Regions from separate parts of the Rothia sp. P6271 genome, predicted to be linked through region 3. Evidence: riboswitches for the same ligand, from Rfam matches in the RefSeq annotation. Region 3 holds a riboswitch; each other region holds the start of a gene.
What was found. Region 3 has a riboswitch for thiamine pyrophosphate ahead of ACN08X_RS05085 (ECF transporter S component). Riboswitches for the same ligand answer to the same signal wherever they lie in the genome.
Positions count from the first base shown of each region.

Region 1: another riboswitch for thiamine pyrophosphate. It lies ahead of thiO (glycine oxidase ThiO); the one in region 3 lies ahead of ACN08X_RS05085 (ECF transporter S component).
Region 2: another riboswitch for thiamine pyrophosphate. It lies ahead of ACN08X_RS02845 (bifunctional hydroxymethylpyrimidine kinase/phosphomethylpyrimidine kinase); the one in region 3 lies ahead of ACN08X_RS05085 (ECF transporter S component).

Region 1 is NZ_JBLXXV010000002.1:130,247-139,792, forward strand. It holds gene ACN08X_RS02950 (M3 family metallopeptidase) at 1-698, shown strand, start outside; gene ACN08X_RS02955 (HIT family protein) at 839-1,402, shown strand; gene thiE (thiamine phosphate synthase) at 1,409-2,113, opposite strand; TPP riboswitch at 2,158-2,295, shown strand; gene thiO (glycine oxidase ThiO) at 2,289-3,548, shown strand; gene thiS (sulfur carrier protein ThiS) at 3,580-3,822, shown strand; gene ACN08X_RS02975 (thiazole synthase) at 3,862-4,674, shown strand; gene ACN08X_RS02980 (ThiF family adenylyltransferase) at 4,574-5,887, shown strand; gene ACN08X_RS02985 (MurT ligase domain-containing protein) at 5,884-7,173, shown strand; gene ACN08X_RS02990 (type 1 glutamine amidotransferase) at 7,173-7,895, shown strand; gene ACN08X_RS02995 (YebC/PmpR family DNA-binding transcriptional regulator) at 7,994-8,752, shown strand; gene ruvC (crossover junction endodeoxyribonuclease RuvC) at 8,769-9,452, shown strand; gene ruvA (Holliday junction branch migration protein RuvA) at 9,480-9,546, shown strand, end outside.
Region 2 is NZ_JBLXXV010000002.1:104,209-113,754, reverse strand. It holds gene nadD (nicotinate-nucleotide adenylyltransferase) at 1-352, opposite strand, end outside; gene ACN08X_RS02865 (hypothetical protein) at 473-706, opposite strand; gene obgE (GTPase ObgE) at 877-2,430, opposite strand; gene rpmA (50S ribosomal protein L27) at 2,602-2,859, opposite strand; gene rplU (50S ribosomal protein L21) at 2,911-3,222, opposite strand; gene ACN08X_RS02845 (bifunctional hydroxymethylpyrimidine kinase/phosphomethylpyrimidine kinase) at 3,459-5,060, opposite strand; TPP riboswitch at 5,054-5,148, opposite strand; gene ACN08X_RS02840 (Rne/Rng family ribonuclease) at 5,320-8,331, opposite strand; gene ACN08X_RS02835 (vitamin K epoxide reductase family protein) at 8,794-9,438, shown strand; gene ndk (nucleoside-diphosphate kinase) at 9,531-9,546, opposite strand, start outside.
Region 3 is NZ_JBLXXV010000005.1:980-10,525, reverse strand. It holds gene ACN08X_RS05090 (ABC transporter ATP-binding protein) at 1-1,262, opposite strand, end outside; gene ACN08X_RS05085 (ECF transporter S component) at 1,265-1,861, opposite strand; TPP riboswitch at 1,913-2,015, opposite strand; gene ACN08X_RS05080 (DUF4235 domain-containing protein) at 2,207-2,485, shown strand; gene ACN08X_RS05075 (MFS transporter) at 2,738-4,087, shown strand; gene ACN08X_RS05070 (hypothetical protein) at 4,195-5,328, opposite strand; gene dcd (dCTP deaminase) at 5,337-5,924, opposite strand; tRNA gene ACN08X_RS05060 (tRNA-Gly) at 6,039-6,112, shown strand; gene ACN08X_RS05055 (hypothetical protein) at 6,654-6,890, shown strand; gene ACN08X_RS05050 (hypothetical protein) at 7,631-8,644, shown strand; gene ACN08X_RS05045 (ATP-binding cassette domain-containing protein) at 8,637-9,242, shown strand; gene ACN08X_RS05040 (hypothetical protein) at 9,351-9,546, shown strand, end outside.

The DNA.
Region 1 (9,546 bases), on a different contig from region 3:
GTACGCCGGCATTATTAACCCTTGATAATGTACGGACACTTTTCCACGAATTTGGCCACGCACTACATTCCTTGTTAAGTACCGCTAAGTATCCTTCTGTTGCTGGTACGAACGTTCCCCGTGACTTTGTTGAATATCCCTCACAAGTTAATGAGATGTGGATGTTCCACCCAGCAGTAGTAGGGAACTACGCACGCCATATTGATACAGGAGAAACACTCCCACAAGAACATATTGATGCGCTACGCGCTAGCGAACAGTGGGGAGAAGGATTTGCCACCAGCGAATATCTAGGAGCCGCCCTCCTCGATATGGCATGGCACACCCGCAGCATTGAAGACGGGCTCATCGACAGTTGTGAAGATGCTAAAGCCTTTGAAGATGAAGTGCTCAAACGTTATGGCTTCGACCAATACCCAGTATCTCCGCGCTACCTTACCGGAATGTTCAAACACATCTTTGGTGGAGGATACGCCGCCGGATACTATGCTTACATCTACTCCGAGATGATGGACGCAGAAACTGTTGATTGGTTTGAAGAATCCGGGGGAGCAACCCGCCACAACGGTGAAACCTTCAAAAACGCTATTCTCGCAACAGGAAATAGCCAAGACCCGGCAGAGTCCTTCCGACAGTTACGAGGACGAGACCCACGAATTGAACCATTATTACGTCGACGTGGACTACTTGAAGAATAGTTAGAACCTATTCTGCTAGGAGTATCACACTCGTATAATCTGTGTGGATGCTACCGGAAAAGACTTATCCGGTAGCATCCACAAGAATCTTTTAGCAACATTCACATAGAGCGTATGAGCCTACAGGTACACTAAAGACCATGGAGTACACCACCGATAGCTTTGAACTGCCACAAGTCCCAGATGCTTTCCAACGGCTTTGGACACCTCACCGTAAGGCATACGTCAGCGGAGGGCAAAAAGACTACCAAGAACAGACGTGCCCCTTTTGTAGTGCTCCCGAACGCTCCGACGAAGAATCTCTGATTGTTCATCGAGGTAAATACGCATACGCCATCTTAAACCTCTACCCATATAACCCAGGGCACCTGCTGATTCTGCCCTACCGGCATATCCCATATTACGATGACGCAACCGTCGAAGAACTAACCGAAATAGGGATTCTCACCCAACAAGCGATGCGTGTGCTACGTCAAGTCAGCAAAACAGACGGATTCAACATTGGGATGAACCAAGGCAAAATTGGGGGAGCCGGAATAGCCGATCACCTACACCAGCATATCCTCCCACGATGGTCCGGCGACACCAATTTCTTACCGATTATCGCCCACACAAAAACCATGTCACAGACACTAGGACAGATACACACTCTCGTAAAACAAGGGTGGGAAGAATACCTTTCAACGACAGCCAAAACTCTTTAGAGAAGGCTAAACAACTTCTAACGCACCCTTCAGCTGTTTTGCTGCGCTACGAACATCAGCAGCTTCGGTTAAAGCACGCACCACAACAATACGTGAGGCACCTGCCTGACAAACCTCTGACACCGTATCCACGTTAACGCCACCAATAGCAAACCACGGTTTCTGACCGGCAAACTGAGCAACCTGCTCAAGATACTCCACGCCTGTTGCTGCACGCCCCGGCTTCGTCGGCGTCGGCCACACCGGCCCACACGCAAAATAATCAATATTTTTATCGACAGCAGCCTCCTGCCCCTGAGACACCCCATGTGTTGAAGCACCTACAAGAACATCGGCACCTAACAACCTGCGCGCCTGCACCGCAGAAAGATCGTCTTGACCTCGATGAAAAATATCAGCACCCATAAGAGCAGCAACATCAGCACGGTCATTGACCGCAAAAAGCTTATCGTGACGACGTGCCACCTTTTTGAGAACCTCTAAAGCTGCTAGCTCCTGTTGCACAGAAATCTTCTTATCACGCAGCTGAATAATATCGACACCGCCACTATAGGCTTCATCCAGAAAAGACTCTAAATCTCCACGAGATAAACGCGCATCCGTACACAAGTACAAGCGTGCTTTTTGAAGCTTTTCAAGGCGCTCGCGACGAAGCGTTGAAGAAGAATCCACGAAAGAAGTGGCGAAAGGCTGTTGTTCATAAACGGACATAGTTTTGAGGTCTCCTTGTATCAAAAAGATTGAGGCTTATACTTAGAGTGACCTACGGGAGCGTCAGATATATCGCACCATATCACAGTAGATATATCTTCACGACGCTGAGAGGGCTAAGAGAGCCGACCGTCTTACTTGATGCGGGTTATGCCGCCGGAAGGAAGTGTTCGTCATGGGTGCGACGTTGTTTAACCCGCACGATGAAGATTCAACTATTCATCAATATATACCCGAACTATCCAAAGAACCACCCTCAACAGTAGATATTGCAGTCATCGGTGCAGGAATTATCGGATTATCGACCGCGTACCGTCTCCAAAAAATAGGGTATAGCGTTGCTATCTTAGACCCACAACCCGCTTCAGAAGCAACACGAGCAGCCGCCGGAATGCTTGCCCCAGCATCTGAAACACAATTTCGCCAAGAACCATTAGTTCAACTGATGAAACGGGCAGCGCAACTATACCCATCATTTGCACAACATATTCAAGAAGAATCCGGTATTCATGTCGGTAGACAAGAAACAAAAACCCTCGTATGCGCCTACGATCATGCTGATAAAAATGCTCTAGAAGACCTCCAACAATATCAACAAGAGCTAGGTTTAGAAACCCAAAAAATATCCATCCGAAAAGCTCGTTCTCAAGAACCAAGCCTCTCATCGCGTCTTGCAGGAGTCGTGGAAATAGCCGGCGACCACCAGATTAACCCGCGCTGGTACTGCCAAGGGCTCATACACCTCTTACACGAACAGCTCTACCCTGTGAGAGCCCAAAAAATTCTTCTCGACGCAGACCAAACACACGCCCGCAGCATCTACTGGGAATACCAAAACCCCACGACAGGGCAACAGCACACCGGAGAACTCCACGCAACATATATCATCGTCGCTAACGGCCTCGGAACCTTAGAACTTCAAGGCATACCGGCGCTCAAAGAACTCCCTTTACGGCCCGTCTACGGTGATGTGCTTCGTCTCCGCGTACCTGAAAACCAGCGCCCCTTCATCACCTCAACAATTCGCGGTATCGTCCGTTCCCAACCTGTTTACATCGTTCCCCGTGAAGACAACACCGTCGTTATCGGTGCAACATCACGTGAAGACCATATGCCCGGTATCAACGCTGGCGGAATATACCAACTACTACGTGATGCAAGAGAACTTATCCCCGCCATCACAGAACTCGAACTCTACGAAATAATCTCACGAGCACGCCCCGGAACACCCGACGACCTGCCCCTCATCGGCACAATCGAACACCACGGTAAAGCACTCAAAAACCTCATCCTCTCAAACGGCTACTTCCGTCACGGAATACTGCTTTCAACACGAGCAGCAGAACTCGTAGAACACCTCATCACCGAAACCCTCACCGAAGACGACAGAAAAGACCTCTACGCTTGCCGTCCACAACGCTTCACGCCAACCTAACAAAACCCTAAACCAACAGAGGAAAACCCCAATGAACATCACCCTCACAATTAACGGTGCAGAACACACCTATACGACACCACAAACCATCAAAAAACTCGTCGAAGACACCATCAACACCGCCCTCAACGACCAAGGAAACGCCCAAGACGGAACACCCCTTGGCATCGCCGTAGCACTCAACGACACCGTACTACCACGCAACCAATGGGCACACACCACCGCAAACCACCATGACAGGCTAGAAATCATCACCGCCGTACAAGGCGGATAACACCACCAGCACAAACAACAAACTCGAGATAAAAAGAACATGACACCAACAAACATTCCACCACTGAACATCGACGGAGTAGACCTCAACTCACGACTCATCATGGGCACCGGAGGAATCACCTCACTACAACACCTCGAAGAAGCACTCCTCAGCTCAGGAACAGAACTGACCACCGTCGCCATGCGACGATACAACCCCAGCGGAAAAGAATCTCTCTACTCCATTCTGAAACGCAACAACATCAAAATTCTGCCGAACACCGCAGGCTGCTACACCGCAAAAGACGCACTACTAACCGCAGAACTTGCCCGAGAAGCACTCCAAACACACTGGATTAAGTTAGAAGTCATCGCAGACGAAACAACACTCCTACCCGACACCTACGAACTCATCGAAGCCACCGAAACACTCGCCGAACGAGGCTTTACCGTATTCGCCTACACCAACGACGACCCCATCACCGCACGACACCTACAAAATGCAGGCGCCAGCGCCGTCATGCCCCTCGGCGCACCCATCGGCACAGGACTAGGAATACTCAACCCACACAACATCCAACTCATCACCAGCGAACTAGACGTTCCCGTCATCATCGACGCCGGCATCGGAACAGCCAGCCAAGCAACACAAGCAATGGAACTAGGCTGCGATGCTGTCCTCCTCGCCTCAGCCGTCACCCGAGCCCAAAACCCCGTAGCAATGGCAGAAGCCATGAAATACGCAGTACACGCCGGATACCACGCCTACCATGCTGGACGCATCCCCACCCGAACCCACGCGCAGGCCTCATCACCAACCGAAGGACGAATCCTCACCGGAGCACCCACCCAAGAAGACCTCACCACCTAACCTCAACGAAGAAAGCACCCCAACCATGCCACTGGCACCACTGACCACACCAAAAAAACAACTCAGCACACAAGAACAACTCCGCTACGGGCGACACTTCACCCTGCCCGGTATCGGAGAAGAAGGACAACGACGACTCGCCAACGCAAAAGTCCTCAGCATCGGAGCCGGAGGACTCGGCTCACCCCTACTGCTCTACCTCAGCGCAGCAGGAGTCGGAACCCTCGGCATCATCGACCACGACACCGTCGAATACAGCAACCTCCAACGCCAAATCATCCACAACAACAACACCATCAACACGCCCAAAACACACTCCGCACAACAACGCATCCACGAACTCAACCCACACACCAACGTCCACACCTACCACGAAAAACTCAACGCAGACAACGCCGAATACATCATCAAAAACTACGACCTCATCATCGACGGATCCGACAACTTTGCCACCAAATACCTCACCAACGACATCTGCGAACACCTCAACAAACCACTCATTTGGGGGAGTATCTCCCAATACACCGCACAAATCTCACTCTTCTGGGCACACCCCAAACACCTCAACACCACCCAACACACCCAAGGAACCACCCTCCGAGACCTCTACCCACAAATACCAGCAGCAGACTCCATCCCTACCTGCGCACAATCAGGAGTACTCGGATCCCTCTGCGGAACCATCGGCTCCATCATGGCCACCGAAGCCATCAAACTCATTACCGGAGTACCCGAACCACTCCTAGGAAAACTCTGGATGTACAACAGCCGAACACACACCACCAAAACCCTCAACATCACACCCGACCCACACCGCACACCCACACCACTGACCGAAACACTCCAACAAATACAACAATCAACACCACAACCCCTCAACGTCCCCGAAATCACACTCCACGAAATCAACCAACACCCCGAACACTACACACTCATCGACGTACGCGAACACCACGAACGTAACAACGGACACTACCAAGACCACGCACACATCCCACACCAAGAACTCCTCACCCTCATCAACAACACTCCAAACCCCCTAGAAAACATCAACAACACCCTCACCAAACACCTCAAAAACAACACCACACCAGTGTTCTACTGCGCCAGCGGAAAACGCTCAGCACTCATCGTCCACACCCTCAAAAAACAACAACCACACATAACAGCCCTATCCCTTACCGGAGGATTCAACCAAACACCTATAAAATAAAAAACATGTCTAGACCCATAACACGACTCATCGGCCAAGGCGTACGCTACGCCACCAAACTCCGCGGAGGCGGATCCGCATTCCCCGGACTCGTCATGGAAAAACTACACCCCAACTTCGTCCCCGAAGAACTCGCAAAACTACCTCACGGCGTAGTCGTCGTCTCTGGAACCAACGGAAAAACCACCACCACAAAAATGGTGGTCCAACTACTCCAAGCCCAAGGGCTCAAAGTCTTCACCAACAAAACAGGATCAAACTTCGTTCGAGGAGTTGCCGCCTCACTCCTCGCAGAAATGAGCCTCACCGGAAAACTCGACGCAGACATCGCCGTCCTCGAACTCGACGAAGCCCACGCCGTACACTTCGTCAAAAAAGTCAAACCACACTACGCACTACTACTCAACGTCCTACGCGACCAACTCGACCGCTTCGGTGAAATCGACACCACCCGAAAAATGCTCACCACCGTAGCAGAAGCAACCACCAACACCGTCGTACTCAACCGAGAAGACCCACGCATCCTCAGCATCGCAGAACACATTAAAACAGGAACACACACCAACTATTTCGGACTCAGCCAAAAACTCCGAACCATGTTCCCCTCCGACGACGAAATGCGCTCGCAACAACGCACCAGCACTAAAGAAAACCTCCCAGAAGCCACCGTCACCCTCAACGACTTCAACGGAACCAACGCAACATTCACCCTCAACGGACACACCGCACAAGGAAAAATCAACCTCTACGGCGTCTACAACATCTACAACGCCGCCGCAGCAATGGCACTCACCCAAGCGGTCATGGGAGAAAACCTCAACGAAGAAAAACTCATCGAAGAACTCCAACACATCACACCCGCTTTTGGACGAGGCGAAACCCTCACCATCAACGGCCAAACACTACAACTACTACTCGTCAAAAACCCCTCAGGATTTAGACTCTCCCTCGCCAGCGCAGACGCACAAGACTACGCAACCATGATTACCATCAACGACCAATACGCAGACGGCAGAGACGTCTCATGGCTCTGGGACGTAGACTTCCATACTTTACAAAAAACTGGAGTCAATACCGTCTCCGGAACCCGCGCATGGGATATGGCACTACGCCTAGAACACGACGAAATCACCACCGAACACGTCGAAGAAAACCTCACCGAAGCACTAGAACACTTCATCAAAAACTCCCACGGCAAACCCATGCGCATCTTCTGCACCTACACCGCAATGCTTGCCATCCGCAAAGAACTCTCCAAAATCACCAACGTAGAGGACATCTCCTAATGAGCAACAAAACACTCACCATCGTCCAACTCTACCCACAAGATATGAACATCTATGGAGACTGGGGCAACACCCTCGCCCTAGCACGTAGAGCAAAAGCCCACGGATACACCCCCGAAATCATCGACTACAACCCCTCCGACACCTTCCCCGAAAACCCCGACATCATCCTCGGCGGAGGCGGACAAGACTCCGGACAAAGCATCATCCAAGAGGACCTTCACGCCATCGCCCCCAAACTCAAAGAACTCGCAGAAAACGGCAAACCCATGCTCGTCATCTGCGGACTCTACCAACTCTTCGGACAAGAATTCCGCACCAACCAAGGAGAAACACTCCAAGGCATCGGCATCTTTGACGCCATCACAATCGGCGGAGAAGAACGACTGATTGGAAATATCGTCGAAGAATCCGAAGAATTCGGAACACTCATCGGATACGAAAACCACTCCGGAATCACCACACTCTCCGACGGCACCCGCCCCCTAGCCACCGTCACCAAAGGCGAAGGAAACAACACCACCGACACCACCGAAGGCGCTCGCAAATACAATGTCATCGGCACCTATCTACACGGCTCACTCTTGCCGAAGAACCCTGCCGTCTCTGACTTCTTAATTGCAGAAGCTGCCAAGAAAAAATATGGGGAATTTATTCCTCAAACAATAGATGACACGACTATTGACCGTGCACGTGAAAGCGCCATGAATCGACCCCGTTAATGCGGTGTCATTGAAACTGTTTACAATAGAACCTAGTATCTAAAGAGAACCTGCGCTGATGAGCCACATCAGCGCACAGCAACAAAAGGAGACAACGTATGTCAGGTCACTCCAAATGGGCAACAACCAAGCACAAAAAAGCAGCTATCGACGCTAAACGTGCAAAAGCATTTGCCAAATTTATCAAAGCTATTGAAGTTGCAGCTCGTATGGGTGGAGCAGACGTATCCGGTAACCCTGCACTAGACCTCGCTGTTTCTAAAGCTAAGAAAAACTCTGTCCCTAACGACAACATTGACCGTGCTATCAAACGTGGTGCTGGTCTCACCGGTGAAACCATCGACTACACCGAAATCATGTATGAAGCCCGCGGACCTCAAGGAACAGCTCTTTATATTGAATGTTTGACCGATAACCGTAACCGTGCAGCAGCAGAAGTTCGTACTGCCGTTACTCGCAACGGTGGCACTATGGCCGATCAGGGATCTGTAGCGTTCCTCTTTGAACGCAAAGGCGTTGCCGAAGTGACCAAAACCGAAGGTCTTACCGAAGACGACGTCCTCATGGCAGTACTTGATGCTGGAGCTGAAGAAGTTATTGATGAAGGCGATATTTTTACTGTCGTATCAGAAGCAACTGATCTTCCAGCCATCCGCCAAGCACTGACTGAAGCAGAACTTGAATATAACAATGACGACCCTGTTTTCCGTCCTACCATGAATGTCGAAATTGACGCTGAAGGTGCTCGCAAATTCCTTAAACTAGCAGATGCTATTGAAGAACTTGACGACGTTCAGAACGTTTATTCTAACGCCGATATTAACGAAGCTGTTATGGAAGAACTTAACGCAGACTAAGGAGATAGTAGGCACAATGCCCCTATCCACAACACAGCGCCCGAAACTTGCGAATATTCCGCGAGTTCCGGGCGCTGCCCGTATTCTTGGAGTAGACCCAGGGCTGACACGGTGCGGTTTTGGTGTTATCGACATGACCGCTAACCGCCAAGCCCGCTATGTGAAAGTTGGTGTGGCAGGAAGCGCCCCCGCCCAGAAACTTGACCAACGTATTTTCACTGTTTTTCAGGCAGCAGAAGAATGGCTAGAGGTGTATCAGCCAGATGCTTTAGCCATTGAACGAGTATTCGCGCAAGAGCAAGTCAATACGGTGATTGGCACGGCTCATGCTTCTGGTGCTGTGATTGCTGCCGCTGCTGCACGTTCCATTCCCGTATATTTTCATACTCCTTCAGAAGTTAAAGCTGCTGTAACTGGTTCCGGTAAAGCAGATAAAGCTTCTGTAGGAAGAATGGTCACGCGTATCCTTAAATTAGAGAGGCTACCTCAACCTGCTGATGCCGCAGATGCTTTAGCTATTGCTATTTGTCATGGGTGGCGTGGTGCAACGGTCGGCTCTGGTATTGATATGAGCGCTGGTGTGCAAACTCATCAAGGTTCGCGGCCTCGCCCTCAGATGGGTACGCTAACCCCAGCCCAAAGAGCGTGGAAAGCGGCAGAAGCTCAAAGTGCTCGTCGTGGGCGAGGACAATGGAAATAGTACATATATTCGAATAAGATAGAGATTATGATTAGCACCCTCACGGGAACCGTGACTCAGATTTCCCTCAATAGCCTCATCCTTGACGTCAATG
Region 2 (9,546 bases), on a different contig from region 3:
TAGCATCAGCACCAGTGATAAAGAACAAATCACAATCAGGACGTTGTGCTCGTAGCTCCGTCAACGTATCAATCGTATACGTTGGGCCAGCTCTATCTATATCAATCCGACTCACCGTAAACATAGGGTTAGAGGCAGTCGCAATCACCGTCATTAAATAGCGGTCTTCGGGAGGAGTTACCGTCCGCTGCTTACTTTTCTGAAGAGGTAACCCCGTCGGAACGAAAGTGACTTCATCTAAATCTAAACGAGCAGCAACCTCACTAGCTGCCACCAAGTGACCATGATGAATGGGATCAAAAGTGCCACCCATAACCCCCAGCCGAGTACGGCCGGGGACACGAAAATGCATATTTTTTGGGGCTGGTTGACCAGCATTTTCCTGCTGCACAGGACTCCTTGAAATGAAAGCTATGCTTCATCAGCTCGAAAGCTACACCAAGTTATAGCTCATGAGCCAAAGACGCAAAGACTAGTGACCATGCTTTGCGTGATAATCAGCAAGTGCTTCAACTTCATCGCTACCAATATGGTTAGGAGCATGTTCAGGACGAACAAGACCACGACCACTAAAAGAAATGCAAATAAAGAACATTACGGTAAAGGCAATCACAGCTAATGCTAGATACACATAGGTTGGGATGCCATATACAAGATGTTCAGCGTGTTCGCCGTGTTCACTCGCTAAAATTAGTGCCTCACGCATATTCGAAGTTCCTTCCATCAAAGTATTATTGTGCGGTGCAGGCTCAAAGCCCACTCATATGCTACCTGTTATCTCACTCTTAATGTGAGATAACACCAATGAGAAAATAGAATCTTAGCAATTATGCGCTCTGCGAAGACACTCTTATACGACAAAGAAAGCCCAGAAAATTAGCTATTTTTTTTCTTAGCATCAACAGATTCTGTCCAAACCCCCGCTGCTCTTTCAGCCTCAAGCTCTGCACGAGCAGCAGCCTTAGCGTCCATACGTTCTTTGTACTCAGCTCGTTTCTCAGCACGGGTCGGACGAACAATTTCTTCAAGACGCACATCGGTTCCACGAGGAGAGGTCAGAAGTTCTGCACCGCCAACCATCGTAGGTTCCCAGTCAAAGATAACAGAATCGTTTGATTCTCCAATCACAACAGCATCTCCAGCGCGAGCACCCTGTTTGAAGAGTTCTTCCTCAATACCCAGACGAGCAAAACGATCAGCAAGGTAGCCGACAGCTTCATCATTATTAAAGTCTGTCTGTAAAATCCATTTTTCAGGTTTCTTACCAATCACACGGAACAATGGCTCAAGGTTTCGTTCTTCGCGACGAATTATGAATTCTTGCTGTTTACGATGGCGGAATCCTTTAGGACGAATCACCGCGATATCTTCACCAGCTTGTTCTTTTTCTGCAGCTCTTTGGTCTCTATCTTCTTGAACAATTTTTGCCATCGCAAAAGTCAGTTGACGTAGCCCCTCATGCGAGGCAGTAGAAATCTCAAATACTTCGTAGCCGCGCTCTTCAAATTCAGGACGAACAAAATCAGCCAATTCACGAGCTTCAGGCACATCAATTTTATTCAACACAACGATTTGAGGGCGTTCGTGCAAAGGAACTGTCACACCAGCGGTCGGATCAACTTCGTAGTTTTCAAGTTCACCGCAAATAATGTCAAAGTCAGAGATAGGGTCACGGCCCGGCTCTAAAGTGGCGCAGTCGATGACGTGAACAAGAGCAGAAGAACGTTCAACATGGCGCAGGAAACGATGTCCTAACCCTTTACCATCTGAAGCACCTTCAATGAGGCCAGGAACGTCCGCTACCGTATAGCGAACGTCACCAGCTTGTACTACACCGAGGTTAGGAATAAGGGTGGTAAAAGGGTAATCAGCAATTTTAGGGCGAGCAGCAGAGATAGCTGCAATCAGCGAAGATTTACCCGCTGATGGAAAACCGACAAGGGCAATATCTGCAATTGATTTGAGTTCGAGAACGATATCGCGTTCTTCACCGGGGATACCCAATAAAGCAAATCCTGGTGCTTTACGCTTTGCTGACGCTAAGGCAGCGTTCCCTAGTCCGCCTTGTCCCCCGCGGGCAGCAATAAATTCATCGCCAACGTGCAATAAGTCCGCAAGAACGTTGCCATCTTTATCTTTGACGACGGTTCCTTCAGGTACTGATAGTACGAGATTTTCCCCGTTAAACCCATGGTGCATATCGCCTCGTCCAATATCTCCATGAGGGGCACGCTGGTGTGGAGTATGGTGATATTCCAATAAAGTAGTGGACTGCCCGTCAACGGTGAGAATAACGTCTCCGCCGTTACCGCCGTTACCGCCGTTAGGCCCACCCAGTGGTTTGAACTTCTCGCGACGAACAGATACGCAACCGTTGCCACCATGGCCACCAGATACATGTAGTACAACGCGGTCAACAAATTCTGCCACGAAAAATTCTCCTTGTTTCGTTGAGACACTATTTCTCGTATATTTCGCCTATTGACAATAGTGTCTTGATATTTAACGCTATACCTCTGAAGGTTAACAGCTTACTATATGCAAAAGAGGGCAAACACAAGGTGTGCATGCCCTCTTCTATTCATTCTGTAATAGCTAAGATTACTCAGCTACTTCGAGAATGTTGACAACTTTACGGCCCTTACGGGTACCGAACTCAACCTGACCTGCTGCCAAAGCAAACAGAGTATCATCTCCGCCACGGCCAACATTGTTGCCGGGGTGGAAATGGGTGCCGCGCTGGCGGACGATAATCTCGCCTGCGTTGACGGTCTGACCGCCATAGCGCTTAACACCGAGGTACTGGGGGTTAGAGTCACGGCCGTTGCGGGTGGAGCTTGCGCCCTTCTTATGTGCCATCTGTGCCTACCTTAGGTAAAAGATTATGTGAAAATCCGGGACGTTGGGAACTTACGCGTTAATCGCAGTGATTTTAACGGTAGTAAGTTCTGCGCGGAAGCCCTGACGCTTCTTATAACCGGTCTTATTCTTGTACTTCTGAATAACGATTTTAGGACCGCGGAGGTCTTCAATCTTTTCAGCAGTTACCTTGGCGGAAGCCAGGGTCTTTGCATCTGCAGTGACCTTGTCCCCATCTACCAGCAGCAGTACAGGTAGCTCAATGGTGCTACCGGGCTCGCCAGCGACGCGGTCAAGGGTAACGAGGTCTCCTACGGAAACCTTTTCCTGGCGGCCGCCAGCGCGGACAATCGCGTATGCCACTTGGGAACTCACTTCTCTCGACGTCTTTATATTGAACAATTTTTCGAAAGAGCGCAGATCCTGGTACCAAAACATGTAGTGCAACAAGACTCTGAGAAGATTTCTCGTTGAATCTTGAGCTTTCTAAGGATTCGCGCTCATCGAGCATATCTAGTAGTTTCCTACCAGTGGTATCTCCCTCAGGTTCGAACGTGTAAAACGAACTTAAGAAGCACCGAAAGACAAGACTACGACAACTACCCCCGCAAGGGCAAGTGACACGCCGAAATTGGTTCTTCAAAGAAACGTAGCTCTAGCCAACAAGCCCTCAAAAACGCGTTTTTCATGCAGATAAGCTCGTAATCTGGCACTATTCTAGCTATTTTGTTGACGAACTTCACAGCCTGCTGAGCTGATGTCTGAAACTCCTCCGAAGAGTACGCTTCAAGCCATTCCCCGTAGGGGTGCTTTCCCTCATACTCCTGATAAGCAGTATATAAGTTTTTCCCAATCTCAGCGTATAACCAATAGCACGGTAGAACAGCAGCCGCACCAACACCATAACTTTCACCAGTACGCGCTAGAAGAAAATCGGTATAAGCCTCTGTCGTCGCACTTGGGATACCCGTAACATACGCAGAATCACTAAAACGGCTCACCCAGCGACGATGCAATTCAGATTCAACTTCAACAGCCTCCACCGCCCCATGAGCAAAGAACATCCGTGATTCAGTATCTGACGCAGCGATACCAACCTGACCTAACGCCCGAGAATATTCCTTAAGATATAAACCATCTTGGTCTAAATAATAAATAAAAGCGTCCTGAGATAAAGACCCATTACCAAGACCTTCAACAAAAGGACAGCTGTTAACCTGTTCTCTGATAGAGGTACTTAACTCCCATACATATTCAGAAAAGCTCTCACGCAACCGAACCATATCGACCTCCTGTGCATGCAGAAGGTACCTATCAAGGTCGCTTAGTCGCGCACTTTGTTCAGAGATTACAGAATGAACATGATAAAAATGGTCAATCGGCCCGTTGCCGCCACCAACATCAAGTTTTTCGCCATTTTTAATAGCCCCAGTAATCCACCGCTTGACGCGTTCCAAGGCCGTTTGCCAACATCCTGTACGCGCAAGCTCGGTAGCCAAAGCAGCAGAGAAAGAACAACCAGTACCGTGTGTCGTGCGAACCTGCACACGTTCAGAGGATCCAACCCATACTGGTTCACTATGACCTGGCATCATCAGCGCATCAGAAGTCCACTCCCCTGAACAATGGCCACCTTTAACAAGAACTGCAACCTCATGACGATCAGCTAGGCGCTGCCCCTGAGAACATAGCACTTCCCATTGCTCCGTAGCGTCTTCACCTAAAAGGACAGCCATCTCATGTGCATTAGGAGTGATGACATCAGCATAAGAAAATAATGAAGAAAGCTCTGATACGGATTCTTCTTCTGCTAGAGAATCTCCACTTGTAGCTACCATGACAGGATCTAATACCACAATAGGAGGACGATATTTCTGTAACCATGAACGAACCGCAGTAATAACCTCAGAAGTTCCCAACATGCCAATCTTGACAGCATCGATATCAATATCAGCGCTAATTGCTTCTAACTGTTCGGATAGAAACTGTGCAGGAGGGAAAAAGGCCTGTTGCACACCACGAGTATTTTGAGCAGTCAACGCAGTAATAGCGCTCATACCATACCCGCCATGGGCTGCAATAGATTTTAAATCGGCTTGGATACCCGCCCCACCGCCAGAATCAGAACCGGCAATGGTAAGCACCCGTGGATACTCACGTTTTTGGGTAGAAAGACTATGTGATGTTAAAGTGTCGCCCATAAAATCGACATCCCTTCGCTTGTACTAACAAGAGCAGGTTCTGCGGGTTTTTCTCAGCTCTCAACAGAGAGCACCCCGTGTCCTGATATTCACGCACCTATAGTAAAAGTGCTTAAACCTAGCCTAGAAAAAATAGCTTCTACCAGCTAGAGTTTTCAGCGAAGACAACGATTATGACTCTTCTTTACAAGCAGATAAAACAAAGGTGGTGCGCTCCATCTGAAGCACACCACCTCTTTAGCGTTTTAAAACGATAGGATTATTGTCCCTCACGCTTAATCTGGTCAGCTGAAACACCAACACCAAGCATTACCGTATGCTCTTCGTGCGATGAAGTCGTTGAAACTTCGGTGACAGAAGCAACAACACTTTTAGCTGCATGCCCTTCTGAGAGTTCTTGACGCATAACCGCAGAACCTACACCAGCACTTACCACACGACGAGAACGACGCTTCTTGCGAGGTGCTGGCATATTCTCAGCAGATTGTTCAGAAACTTTGCCCTCTTGAGCAGTTCCTTCCTCAACAGACTGTTGGCGACCAGGTTGGGCAACACCAGTGACTCGAGGCTCCTGAACCTCTTGTGCTTTAGCCCCCGTAGATACGCTCACTGCCACCGATGCTCCAGCAGAAGATACCGGTGCAGAAGCACGACGAGAACGACGACGCTTCACCGGAGCATCGTCTTTCTGAGCAGAGTCTTGCTCTTCTTTACGTTGCACGTCTCGTCCAGCTTTTTGTGCCGCACGAGCTCGCGCCTCCCCCGCCTGAATGGCAGCTAAACGCTCTGAGTTTTGAGTAAAACGGGAAGAAACGTCTTCATCATTGTCAGACTCATTGATATCAGTGGAATTAGGCTGTTGCCCCTCTTTAGAGTCAAAGATTTGTTCCAAAGACTCCAAGGTGAAGGAGGAATCTTCCGGTGAAGACTCCTGTTCTTCTACATGATCATGCGCATGAGGAAGTTCAACGACTTCCCCACCGATAGTCAGCACCAACTCTGATGAGTCCTCTAACGGTTCGGTATTCTTCGTATCCTCATCACGGCGTGAGGCTTTACGACGTTTCCGTTTACGATGATTCTTAGGTTCGAAGGATTCTTCAGAAGAGTCATTTTCATGTGTTGCAGCAGCAATAGAAGCAACTGCGGCGCGACGAGACTCTTCACGATGTTCCTGTTCAAGGTTGGACTCTTCTGCAGGAGTCTCAACATGAGATTCGCGGATACGCGCAGACTTCTGATGACGAGCACGGCGACGATCTTCACGATCGGTACGTTCATAACGATGAATATAGTCTGATGCGCCGCCGGAGCGTCCTTTAAGAGGTTGGTCATGAACAAGTAGTCCGCGTCCAGAGCAGTGCTCGCAAGCTTCTGAGAACACTTCAAGTAGCCCAGTTCCCATACGTTTACGTGTCATCTGTACCAGACCCAAAGATGTCACTTCAGCAACTTGGTGTTTGGTGCGGTCACGGCCAAGGCACTCTACCAGACGACGCAAAACCAATTCGCGATTTGATTCTAGAACCATGTCGATGAAGTCAATGACGATGATTCCGCCGATATCACGCAAACGTAGCTGACGAACAATCTCTTCAGCTGCTTCAAGGTTATTTTTCGTAACGGTTTCTTCGAGGTTTCCGCCAGAGCCGATGAACTTTCCGGTGTTAACGTCAACAACCGTCATCGCTTCGGTCCGATCGATGACCAAAGAACCGCCAGAAGGCAAGAAAACTTTACGATCGAGAGCTTTATGAAGTTGTTCTTCAATACGGTAGTGCTCAAAAACGTCTTCTTCGTTATCCCAGCGTTGTAGACGGTCTACGAGATCCGGTGCCATATAAGTTAAGTAAGCTTCAATAGAGTCCCACGCAGAGTCTCCTTGAACAACCATGGCACTAAAATCTTCGTTGAAGACATCACGAACGGTCTTAATGGTCAAATCTGGCTCTTGATACAACATCTCAGGAGCCAAGGTTTTGGGCGCTTCAGCAAGGTTCTTGATATCTTCCCATTGAGCACGCAGACGATTAATATCGTGTGTGAGCTCATCTTCAGAAGCTCCTTCAGCAGCAGTGCGCACGATAACGCCGGCACCTTCGGGGAGTTTATCCTTGAGAATTTTCTTAAGACGAGCGCGTTCGGTATCGGGCAGTTTACGGGAAATGCCGGTCATAGAACCGCCAGGAACATATACCAAGAAACGTCCTGGTAACGATACCTGGCTCGTCAAACGAGCGCCCTTATGGCCTACAGGGTCTTTGGTGACCTGTACAAGTACGGAATCACCTGATTTGAGGGCATTTTCGATTTTTCGTGGAGTGCCTTCTAATCCGGAGACATCCCAGTTAACTTCGCCGGCGTAGAGTACTGCATTTCGTCCACGTCCGATGTCGATGAAGGCTGCTTCCATGGAAGGAAGAACATTCTGAACCTTACCAAGGTAGACGTTACCGATGAGAGAATCTTGTTGAGTTTTTGAGACAAAATGCTCTGCTAGTACACCGTCTTCGAGAACACCAATTTGGATTCGGTCATCTTTTTGGCGGACAATCATCTGGCGTTCAACAGATTCACGGCGCGCGAGGAATTCTGCTTCGGTGATACCGCGTTGACGACGTCCTGAATGGCGTGATTCACGGCGACGAATCTTCTTAGCTTCAAGGCGAGTAGAGCCACGGACTCCGGTGACACGGTTGGTGGTGTGTGAGTCTGATAGGCGTGGAGTGCGTACCTTGGTGACGGTGTTTTCAGGATCGCCTTCAGTACCACCTTCAATTTCGATATCTTGCTCTCCACGGCGGCGACGACGCCGCCGCCGCGAAGTAACTTCGTCGTCGTCAAGATTAATTTCTGCGAGTCGACGTTGACGGCGTTCTGCTTCAAGCGCTTCACGGCGAGCTTCACGTTCTGCACGCGTCTTTTCCGCAATTTCTTCAAGATTTGGTGAGAAGAACAGCAGATTTGAGGTTGAAGCTGCAGCAGTAAGGTTTTTGAGTTCTTCTGCGAGAATTTCTTTTTGTGTTTTAGGTTGAGATTTTTCTTCTGGCTCAGCTTCTGTTTCAGAAGAATCTTCTGCTTCAGAATTCTCAAGTTCTGAGGTGTGTTCTTCCTCAGTCTTGGGAGTTTGCGTTTCAGTTTCAGAGGTTTCTTCTGCTACTGGAGTTTCTTCTAAATCCAGTGTTAACGAGTTATCCTCTGACACGGTTTGTGATGATGAGTCCGCTTCGGTTTCATTCACCTCAACATCATTTTTGATGTTTTCACTCATAGTATGTACATTCTCCTGCATAAGGAACTAACCGCATTTAGTTCTTACGCTTCAGGTGAGAAAATCTCACAAAAGCTTATTCTTACTCAGCTCATTTCAAACGTTATAGCAACGCTATTATTCGTTATGTGATACAAGGTCTAGCGTGTCATATCTTCACCTTAGAACACGTCTGAAGGCATATTACAGGTTTTCACGCTATGAGCTGAGCCAGTAGTTTCCCCGAGTCTGTGCGTTGTGCACTGAACTTTTAAGCGTTATGTCTAAAACTGATTAACGCAGTGTCGGTACCACCTACTGGATAGCTACTTCTGTATGCGGGCAGAAGACTACCACTGCTCATTCTCTCATATACTTCCTAAAATAAGTGCCCTTAAAGCATTCTTTCGAGAAAAGAAAAGCCAATATCTAGATTCACACAGTAGGATAGTTAACGTTTTGTACCCCCATGTGGAGACTCCCATGACCTATACCTCAGAAGAAAACATGATCGATAACGGCTCTTTAACAATGAACGCCACAGAACAGGCAAATTTTGACCGTAGACTTGCCTTTTTGATGCTGATTGCCGGTGCAGCTGCTTTTATATCTTCATGCATGCTTGTTTTCGAACGTCTACAAATTTATATCGACGCTTCACATGTTTCTTCCTGCGATGTTAACGCGCTACTCAATTGCGGCACGGTCATGCGCACACCCTATGCTGAGGCTTTTGGGTTTCCTAATCCATTTATTGGGTTAGTCGGTTATGCCATTGTTCTTACTATTAGCACCGCTATTTTGGCAGGTGCCCGTTTTCATCGCTGGTACTGGTTAGCCATGAATATCGGGCATTTATTAGCAACGTTCTTCGTCTTTTGGCTCTGGTATAACACCACGTTCAAAATCAATGCTCTGTGTCTTTTCTGTATGTTTGTGTGGGTTGCCCAAATAATCATGACAGGTAGAGTTACTGCACGAAACGTTATTGCGGGGGTTATACCAGCTCCTTCTCATTTGCGTGAGAGCGTCGCTGGATGGTCTTGGTTTGCTATCATTTTAGTTTTTGTTCTCATCTTCGGAATCATTTTTATCCGATTCTCCGACATTATTCTTGGAATGTTCTAAAACGTTACCAATACCGATATACAAGAGCGGGTGGGGACAACCAAAATTTTGGTTGTCCCCACCCGCTCTAAGGTTATTAGCACGATACTGGCTTAGGAATTAAACCAG
Region 3 (9,546 bases):
GGCCCAAATTCAAGTTCTTCACGTACCGTAGCAGTTAAAAACTGTTGCTCAGGTTCTTGAAAGACTAGACCAATACGCGAAGCAATATCACGAGAACGCCACTGTGTCATATCAGGTGAAGGCTCCTTATACTGCCGTGACGGTGAAGGAGCAGCGTCTTCTAAAAATGCTGACGTTGCTACAATCTCCCCAGAAACAGGGTAGAGTAACCCAGCTAAGGTCAGAGCAAAAGTAGATTTTCCGGCACCATTACAGCCAAGGACACTTGTATGTTCACCAGCTCGGATAGAAGCATTAATCCCTGAAGAAACAATAGGCGCATCAAAAATATACGGTTCAGAACAATTCTTAAGGGCCTTTCGTCGTTTACGTCGCTCTCGTGCAGAAGGATAATGACGAGTTACTGCCACATTACGAGCACAAATTAGCTCTGCCCCAGTCTGTTGCGTTGAAGGAAGAACCTCTGGCGTGTAGTCAGGAACCCATACCCCCGCAGAAATAAGCTCTTCCCTCGCTTCTGCAAGAACCTCAGTAGGTGAACCATCATGAGTAACACGTCCTCCTGCACCAAGAACAATAATTCTGTCCATATGCTCAGCCCACACACCAACACGGTGTTCAATAACGACAAGGGTTGCTCCCGTATGTTTTTGTGCGCGTATTACGGCATCACGAACATCTTCAACACCAGCAGGATCAAGATTTGCTGTTGGTTCATCTAAGAAAATACCACCAGGATGCATCGCAAGGATGCCAGCCAACCCTAGTCGTTGTTTTTGTCCGCCAGATAGGGCACTCGTCGGATGTGATAAGTCAAACTTCTCTAAGCCAACATCTGCTAAAGCACGTTTAACACGTTCCCATATTTGTTCATGCGGCACACCTAAATTTTCGGGACCGAAAGCAACATCATCTCCTATACGAGATAGCACAATAGATGACTCTGGGTCCTGTTGCATGAGTCCTACTGCACCGTGAGCATCTTCAGCAGGTATATCATCAATGGTGATAGTGCCCTGTTGAGATTGACCATCATCGTCGTGTAATAGCCCGCCCATGGCGTGTAGAAGGGTTGATTTGCCTGCGCCAGAAGAACCCAAAAGAAGCACTTTTTGTCCAGGTTCAATGGTCAGATGTACAGATTCTAGAGTAGGTTTTTCTCGTCCTGCGTAATGCCAACCAAACTCACGTACACTAATACGAACGCCACGCACCGGCTGAGAGTCAGCAGGCGGTGGCGTTATGGAAGATGTTGTATCCACGGTTAGGCGCGTGCTCGTTTCGACCGTCCAGAAGCCAAGGACGACAAGACACCCGTTTGTGCTAGTGCTTTCATTAAGAACCACGAAAGAACCCCAGCAAGCAATGCCCCAGAAATCGTTCCGCATGCCGTGTAAACCAGCATCTTTGCAAAAGAAAGCTCATTTGCGTAGTAGATGATAATTTCTGAGACGCCCATACCGAAACCAGATACTGCGCCGGCAAGAGCTGCGACCATAATATTCCACTGGCGGTAAAGGAATACCGCAAAAATTAGTTCTGCACCAAGACCTTGGATTAAGCCTGAGATAATAACGGACATACCAAAATGTGTGCCAAGGATACCCTCAATAATGGCGCCAAGAAGTTCACAATATAGTGCTGCACCAGGTTTACGGATAACAATTCCGCCCAGCACACCAGCAATCAGCCAGCCACCGCCAATAAGAGGCATATATTCTGGTACCGTTGCAAAAATCGTTTTTGCCAGCGGGTAAATCGCAACAGACCAGAACCAGAAAATGAGTCCGCATGCTACGGACAGGACAGAGGCGATAACGATATCGTTAACTCGCCACGCTAAAGAAGATTTCTTAGCCATCGTAAATTTTCCTTCCCGAATACAGGAAGGGGAACGTTACACTACGTGAACGTTTGAGAGAACTCGACTTCCTAAACGCCGGTACTAACCGGATCAGGTTCGAGGGTCTGCTTTCGCACTCTCAGCACCCTACGGTGCTCCCCTGTCGCTTCTATACGTATATGTTTATACGGCTTTATTGTCAAAGCCTTGTTCAGTATAGTTTGTTCACCACGTTCAATTCCACCCTCCAGAGAAGTTATGACAATATCTGCAGTTTCCACGCTTTCTTAGAGAATTATTCGTGAGTAGTAATACGCTGTTGGGCTTCTCCTGTTATAGGATTGCTAAGGATACTCATCAACGATGGAGAAAAACATGAACCCCATTAATCTTGTAGGAACCGCAGCTTCTCTTGCTGGCATCACCGTGGCAAACAAAGCGCTCTCTGCAACATGGAAAAAAGTAACCGGAAATGAACCACCCGCAAGCAACCCCGACGATGATGAGCGTTGGCGAGACATCATTCTATGGTCACTGTTAACAGGTCTTGTTGGTACCGTCATCAAAGTCAGCATTACTCGCAAAACAAACGAGGTCAAAGCAAAACGCAAAAATGACCCCATCGGACAAAACGAAGTCTAAGAACAACATCTCTTAGAAAACCTCATCCTCGTGTAGACGGCAACAGTCATTTTGTTGCCGTCTACACTTCTTTAAACCCCATGAACTTACCGCTCATCAGCATTAACAAATCCTTTGAAGATAAGCCCACTAGAAGTGAACCTTAGACGGTGCGCATAGTTCTGGTAAAAAGTACACAAATTTCTTCACTTTATCTTTGTTTCTGCGGGTATTTCACACCATTACCCACGCTCAATAGATACTCTTATCCTTATGAGCAAACACGCCAAAGAGCAGAACGAATCTGTGCCATTAGGGACCCGAGGCACCATCACAGCCTGGGCATTATGGGACGCCGGTGGCGCCTCCTTCAACGCGGTCATGACAACATTCGTCTTCACCGTCTATCTCACCAGCAAAGCATTCGGCGATCCCAAAGACGCCTCCGAAATGCTCTCCACAGGCCTCGCCATTGCAGGACTGCTCATCGCATTACTTGCCCCCGTCACAGGACAACGTGCAGACGCATCAGGTCAACGCACCCTATGGTTAGCAGTCAACACATTCCTCACAGCCGTGCTCATGGCACTTTGCTTCTTCACATTCCCCGAACCACAATGGCTTCTCTACGGTGTAACGCTCATCTGCGCAGCAAACGTCATGAACGAGTTCGCCATCGTCAACTACAACGCGCTACTGCCAGAACTATCAACGCCCTCAACGGTTGGAAAAATTAGTGGTATCGGATGGTCTGCAGGCTACTTCGGCGGCATTATCGCCCTAGGAATCGTCCTCTTCGCATTCGTGGGGCTCAGCTCAGACACAGGTTTCTTAGGTATCTCACCCGATAACTCTTTGAATATTCGTGCAGTCGCCATCTTCTCAGCAGTATGGTCCATCGTGCTTAGCACGCCGCTTGTTATTGCGCTCTACCGTCACGACCGTCGTCACCCCAAAAAACCAGTAGCACCCAAAGTTGGGCTCATAGACTCCTACAAAAAGCTCTGGGCAACACTAAAAGCCCTCTACAAAAACTCACCTAAAACCCTCGCATTCCTCTTTGCCTCCGCAATCTTCCGTGATGGCTTTACCGGCATTTTCACCTTCGGCGGTATCGTCGCCGCAGGTACTTTTGGGTTTAGCACCACAGAAATCATCATTTTCGCTATTGCAGGTAACGTTGTTGCCGGTATCGGTGCACTTCTCGGCGGTAAATTTGATGACCTCATCGGACCCAAACGAGTTATCGTCTCTAGCCTTGTCTTCTTGCTCATCTCTGCAACCCCGCTCCTATTTGTCCAAAGCCCTATTGTCTTCTGGATTTGTGGATTAGGGCTCTGCGCTTTCGTCGGGCCAGCACAATCCGCGTCACGAACCTACCTCTCCCGTATCACCCCACCCGGGCATGAAGGAGAAATCTTCGGACTATACTCCACCACAGGACGCGCAGCAGCACCCCTAGCACCGCTACTATTCGGACTATTCGTCTGGGCATTCGGTGCACAAATCTGGGGTATTCTTGGCATCATGGTGGTTCTCGCAGTAGGCCTGCTCCTGACCCTGCCACTACCACGAGTACACCGCAAAGAACACCAAGAAACCCTCGAAAAAGGGCAACTATAATACGCCACTTACCGCTTATCAAAGAATAGGGTGGGTGCTTACATCGTTGTGTAAGCACCCACCCTAGCTTTTGTGTTGCACCATACGATACAACAGCTACTAAAACATCATGGTTTCTGATAATAAATCATCTGAGAATCCACAAGATTCTGCAATACAGCAGGGAACTGATCATCAGGAATAGGCCCATACTGCTGTTCAATCCTCTGACGAAAAACATCCACAGGCAACGGCTCATCCAACAACAGCCAACTATCAGCAGCGAACTCCGACACCTCAGACATCCGCCCACCACCATAAATTAACGAAGCATCATCCAAAAACACAGCAGACGTACCCGACATACGAGACACAAGGCCCGCCGGTACTTCCTGCTCAACAGAATGAACAATCTGCCACGACGCAGAAGACTCCTCCGCCGGTGAAGACAATAACTCCCTAAACACCGGCAACGTCTGAGAAATCTCAGAATACACCACACGGCGCACACCGCCACAACGCTTCATCGCATTCAGCAAACGAGGTAAACCATCATCGGTGAGCAACAAACCAGAAGTCTGACCAGCAATCTCCACTAACGCCTCAGCCCAACTCACATCCTCCACATACGGAACAGTTGGCTCCTCAACACGCCCCAAAAGCACAATACGAGACAGCTGATACGAAAAATTATCTGGCGCAACTACCGAAATACCCAAAGACCCCGGATCTATCTGATGTTTAGGAGAACCCTTCTCCACAATCACCGACAACGGCTTAGGATACGGACGTACACATAAATCATCCTGCACAACAGCCGTCTCATCCGACAAATACGCAAAATGCTGACCCAAAAAACGAGACGCCGTCGTTTTACCACGCCCTGACGGGCCAATCAAAATCATGGCACGACCAGAAGATTCATCACCCAAGGCAGCCGCATGAAAAAGACTCACCGAACCAGCTAAAGTACGAAGCATCGCCAACGTCACCTCAACCGTCAAACGCTCTTGAGCGGCATCAACATGCTGAACGCTCAAAAACTGCAAGCCTTCAACACCCCGATATTTTTCAGGGCAACTCAACTCCGCAGAAACAAAAACTTTCCCATCCGCGGTGCTCTGCTCTAAATCGCCCACACAACGAACCGGGTCCATCGCCGCCCACGAACTCAGAACGTCCGCAACCAATGACTCTTCAAGAGAATCGTCAAAAAATAATTCGACGCTCGTACCCGCGGGGCATAAACGTATAGCGCGCATCAAAAACCCTAACCGTCCGAAACGATATTAGTACGATGAAAATTCAGATAGCTACGCGAAGCCGTCGGACCACGCTGACCCTGATAACGGTTGCCGTATGCGCCATCACCATAAGGGTGCTCAGCCTCTGAAGACAACCGGAAAAAGCACAACTGACCAACCTTAGAACCAGGCCACAACATAATAGGCAACGTCGCCATATTTGACAGCTCTAACGTCACATGCCCCGAAAAACCAGGATCAATAAAACCAGCTGTAGAATGCGTCAAAAGACCCAAACGCCCCAACGACGACTTACCCTCCAAACGGGCAGCTACATCAGCAGGCAAGGTGACAGACTCATACGTGGAACCAAGAACAAACTCCCCCGGATGCAAAATAAACGGCTCACCCGGAGCGACCTCAACCAAACGAGTCAACTCAGACTGATCCGACGACGGATCAATATGCGGATACTTATGATTATCAAAAAGACGGAAAAAACGATCCAAACGAACATCAACCGACGCCGGCTGAATCATCGACTCATCAAAAGGTTCTAAAACTATACGACCGCCAGCAATCTCCTGGCGAATATCACGGTCTGAAATAAGCACACTCTAAAAATATCGTATTAAACGTACAGAAATTTTCATTTAGTACCAGAACGCGCTAAAGTATTCACAACATAGCAATAAAAATGAAGACAGACCGTCTTACCAACGCTATATGCGGCTGTAGCTCAATGGTAGAGCGCACGCTTCCCAAGCCTGATACGCGGGTTCGATTCCCGTCAGCCGCTCCATCTAGACACCCATTTGGATACAAAATATCCGAGTGGGTGTTTTTGCTTGTTATCGCGGTCTTCTAGGTGATGATAGTAACAATCGAGAAAGGTCAGGGTCGAGTGTAAGCAAGACCCAGCACAACCCAACCGAAGAAAAACACCTTCCAGACAAGTACACCTCAGTCAGCGAGTCAAACAGTCCATATGGTGGATACCCACGCATGTTTGGGCACAAGCCTCTGACCCCATCAAACCTATCGGAGATGGAAGGCAGGGCATGTTACGGCGGATTCGACCGCGCTATCAGAGGTGAAGGCGAAGCGAGTGGGAGCATATATGACGAACGCAAGCTTTTGGGGTTGTAGAGCATTTCACACCAATAATGTCATATGTGGTGAAAGACACATGCTGAGTGCTAATATTCTTTCGTAGCGCAATGGTGCACTACACAAAACCTAAGGAGTAATTCATGACTACAAGGTTTAAGGTGGCGGTCACGGCTATTGTTTCACCCGACCAATTTACCGGTTCTTGCTGCGCCTAGTCAGGAGGAAGGTATATGGAGAAGATGAAGCCACGTCTTTTGGATTCTCAGTTCTGGCGTTGGGCACTGTTTGGGATCCCAGTGCTAGCTCTGGTCGCATACTTTTTCACTTGGGATGAATTAACGAGTATCGAGGCAACATGGCTGAAGTTACTCATCGTTGCTGGTGAAATTGCTGCAGGATACGTTGGCCTGGCCATGCTGTTATGGTGGAATGCTTTCATGCAGCACCGGAATAAGAACAAGCGTTGATTACACTCGCCTGCATGCGTCAGTAGTGCAGGGGTCTTTACTCTGTTGCTTTGTGACACTGCCGCAAGCGGTTTGGCGTGAGGTTGAATAAGTCAGTACTGTTTGGGCGCTAATCCCTTTAGGGGTTAGCGCCCAAACACTTTATCGAGCAATTTGGAGGAGCTGAGTTTCATATTCTCTATTCCTCCTGGTGGTCAGCACTATTGCCAAGACAAGCGTTAAAGCTACTATTGGTACTGTCATTAATTTTTTAAGATAGTAGGTGGATATCCTTATACAGGGTATTTGACGGTATTTTTATGGTATTTATCTTCAGTGTGAGCGTTGTTCTGAATGTATAGGCGGTTCGAGTGTATTCGCTAAAGTCATGGGCTGGCTCACTTCTCATCGGCGTTCGGGCAGCGCTTTTATTCGAGACGCGTAAAGTAATGCATGCTACCCAAAGCCGTTTAGAATCTTTTGGGATTGAGACCCGTAATGCACGCACAATTTCTCGTGTGCTTGCTTATTTTTCGTGGATAAATATCGTTATGAGTCTAGTATGCTCATTTATCGCTCCTCCCCTTCAGCGAATTTTTGACCTTCAAACGTCCGATGCAAACGGAATGATCTTACTAATCTGTATGGGGTGCGTACTGTTTGTGCTGAACGTTGAGGCAAAGAATAGGCGTCGTCATCATCTTTTCCTCAGCTTATTATCTCCAGCTAGCCGATACGGGTTTTGTTCGGGGTCTCTGTTAGTGGCTCTTCCTATCGTGGTATTCACGATTAAACAGGCGATACATCTACAAACTAAAGTTTTATTCGAGGTAGTCTCAATTTATGTAATACTGCTAATGCTGCTTCTAGCCTTTGAGCGAAAAATGAGCACATTATTGGTTCGCGTCATCAACCTGACAGCCGTTGCGGTTGCTCTTGGGCTAGTGACATATTATTTTGATGTGAGCCAGTGGGGTGTCAAGTTATTTGCCCTCACAATAGTGCAATCACTTTTTGCCGGACTACTAACTGTATTAGCCACAATCACGACTTCTATTATGGCTAGTTGGCTTGGGAAGCACCGTTTGGGACCGAAAGATACCAAGACCCATCAAAAGATTGGAATACTTGTTGGTCTATCCCTTGCGCTGTCGTGGGTAGTGACTATTGTTTTACAGATGAGTGACCGCTTTTCACATTTAACAGGTCTTATTCTTGTTACTGGCATCATGTTGGGTTGCCTCTTGCTACGAGTACATGCGGCACGGTTTACCAACCCCGAATCACTAGGCATGGGTCTATTACTTGGTCGAGATTTGCAATTTTCTGGTGAGAAAATTGTAAGATTCTATCGTTTTAATTGGGTGCTTTTGTCATTACCTCTGTTTGTTGGAGGGGTTCTCTTTTTAGCGTTACAAGGTACCTATTCTGGAATCGTTCTTCTTTTTTCTCTTGTATTTTTGGAGTTAGCTGTCGAGGAAATAGCCATTCAGCGTCAAACAGTAGTTCTACCTTCGTCATCACTTAATTCATTAGGGATAATTTCTCGTTCTGGGTTAGGCGCTGGTATTGCTCTATCCATAGTGTGTTCCGTTTCGGGCGCTGTTGGAGTAACGCCTTCTATTCACTTAGACGAGAATTCTTTAAGCGTCGTTATTGCAAGTTTGTTATTTCTTGTATCGGCTGGTGTTCTCATGTGGCTTCGTTACCTCGACTCAGATAAGTGGTTGCTTTCAATTTTTTGCACACCGAAGGATCAAGATATAAATGATTAAAATTGAGGAACTATTTTTTTCGTATGGGAATCATGTTGTATTCGACGATGTTACGTTTCAACTACCAGAACGAGGTCTCGTAGCAGTCACCGGACGTAATGGGGTTGGCAAAACAACCTTATTACGAATTCTTGGCAGGGTATATCAGGCTCATTTCATTGGTTCGCCTCAATTTACGGCTACTTATATAGACACAGAATATTTAACTCTCGACACTTTAACGGTTGCTGAAGTAGTTGAGGTACTCTCTCGGCAGGGTAAGCATCTCAAAAGTGAGATGTTGTCAAAAAATCCTCTAATCGCTCAGCAGATGTTGAGTACCCAGTTAGGGGCATTATCTTTGGGGCAACGCCAAAGGCTCGTACTTGCAATAGCTTGTTCGTTACCTACCTCTTCGATGCTATTGCTTGACGAGCCTTTTAATGGGCTGGACGTTGAATCCTGTACGAGCGCTCAAGATCAGTTAGTGAATATTAGTCAAGAAAAGTCGATTCTTTTTGCGACGCATAATTTACAGGATATGAATGAGCTAGCAACGCACATTTTGCACATTGATGGACCGCATCTGATTTCGTTAGAGAAAAACACTCCAAAATGATTGGGCAAAATTACTCGTAATGTATTAAGCGTTGTTCTACTTGTATAGAGCAACGGTTACCGGATGAGATGAAATCATTATTTTCTTCACCGATAAAGGACCCATAAAATGTTAACGACACCGTCACATGCTCAACAAACCGATGTATCACAACGAACGCTCATCCCTGTAAGTCTCCGTATTATCTTAGGACTGGTGTATACCGCATCTATCCTTATTGCTGTAGAGAATTTACTCGTTACGCAACTTAATTCTTTTGGTGGGTCACAGGTTTTATCTCCGAGTGCAACTATGGTTTTCTTGC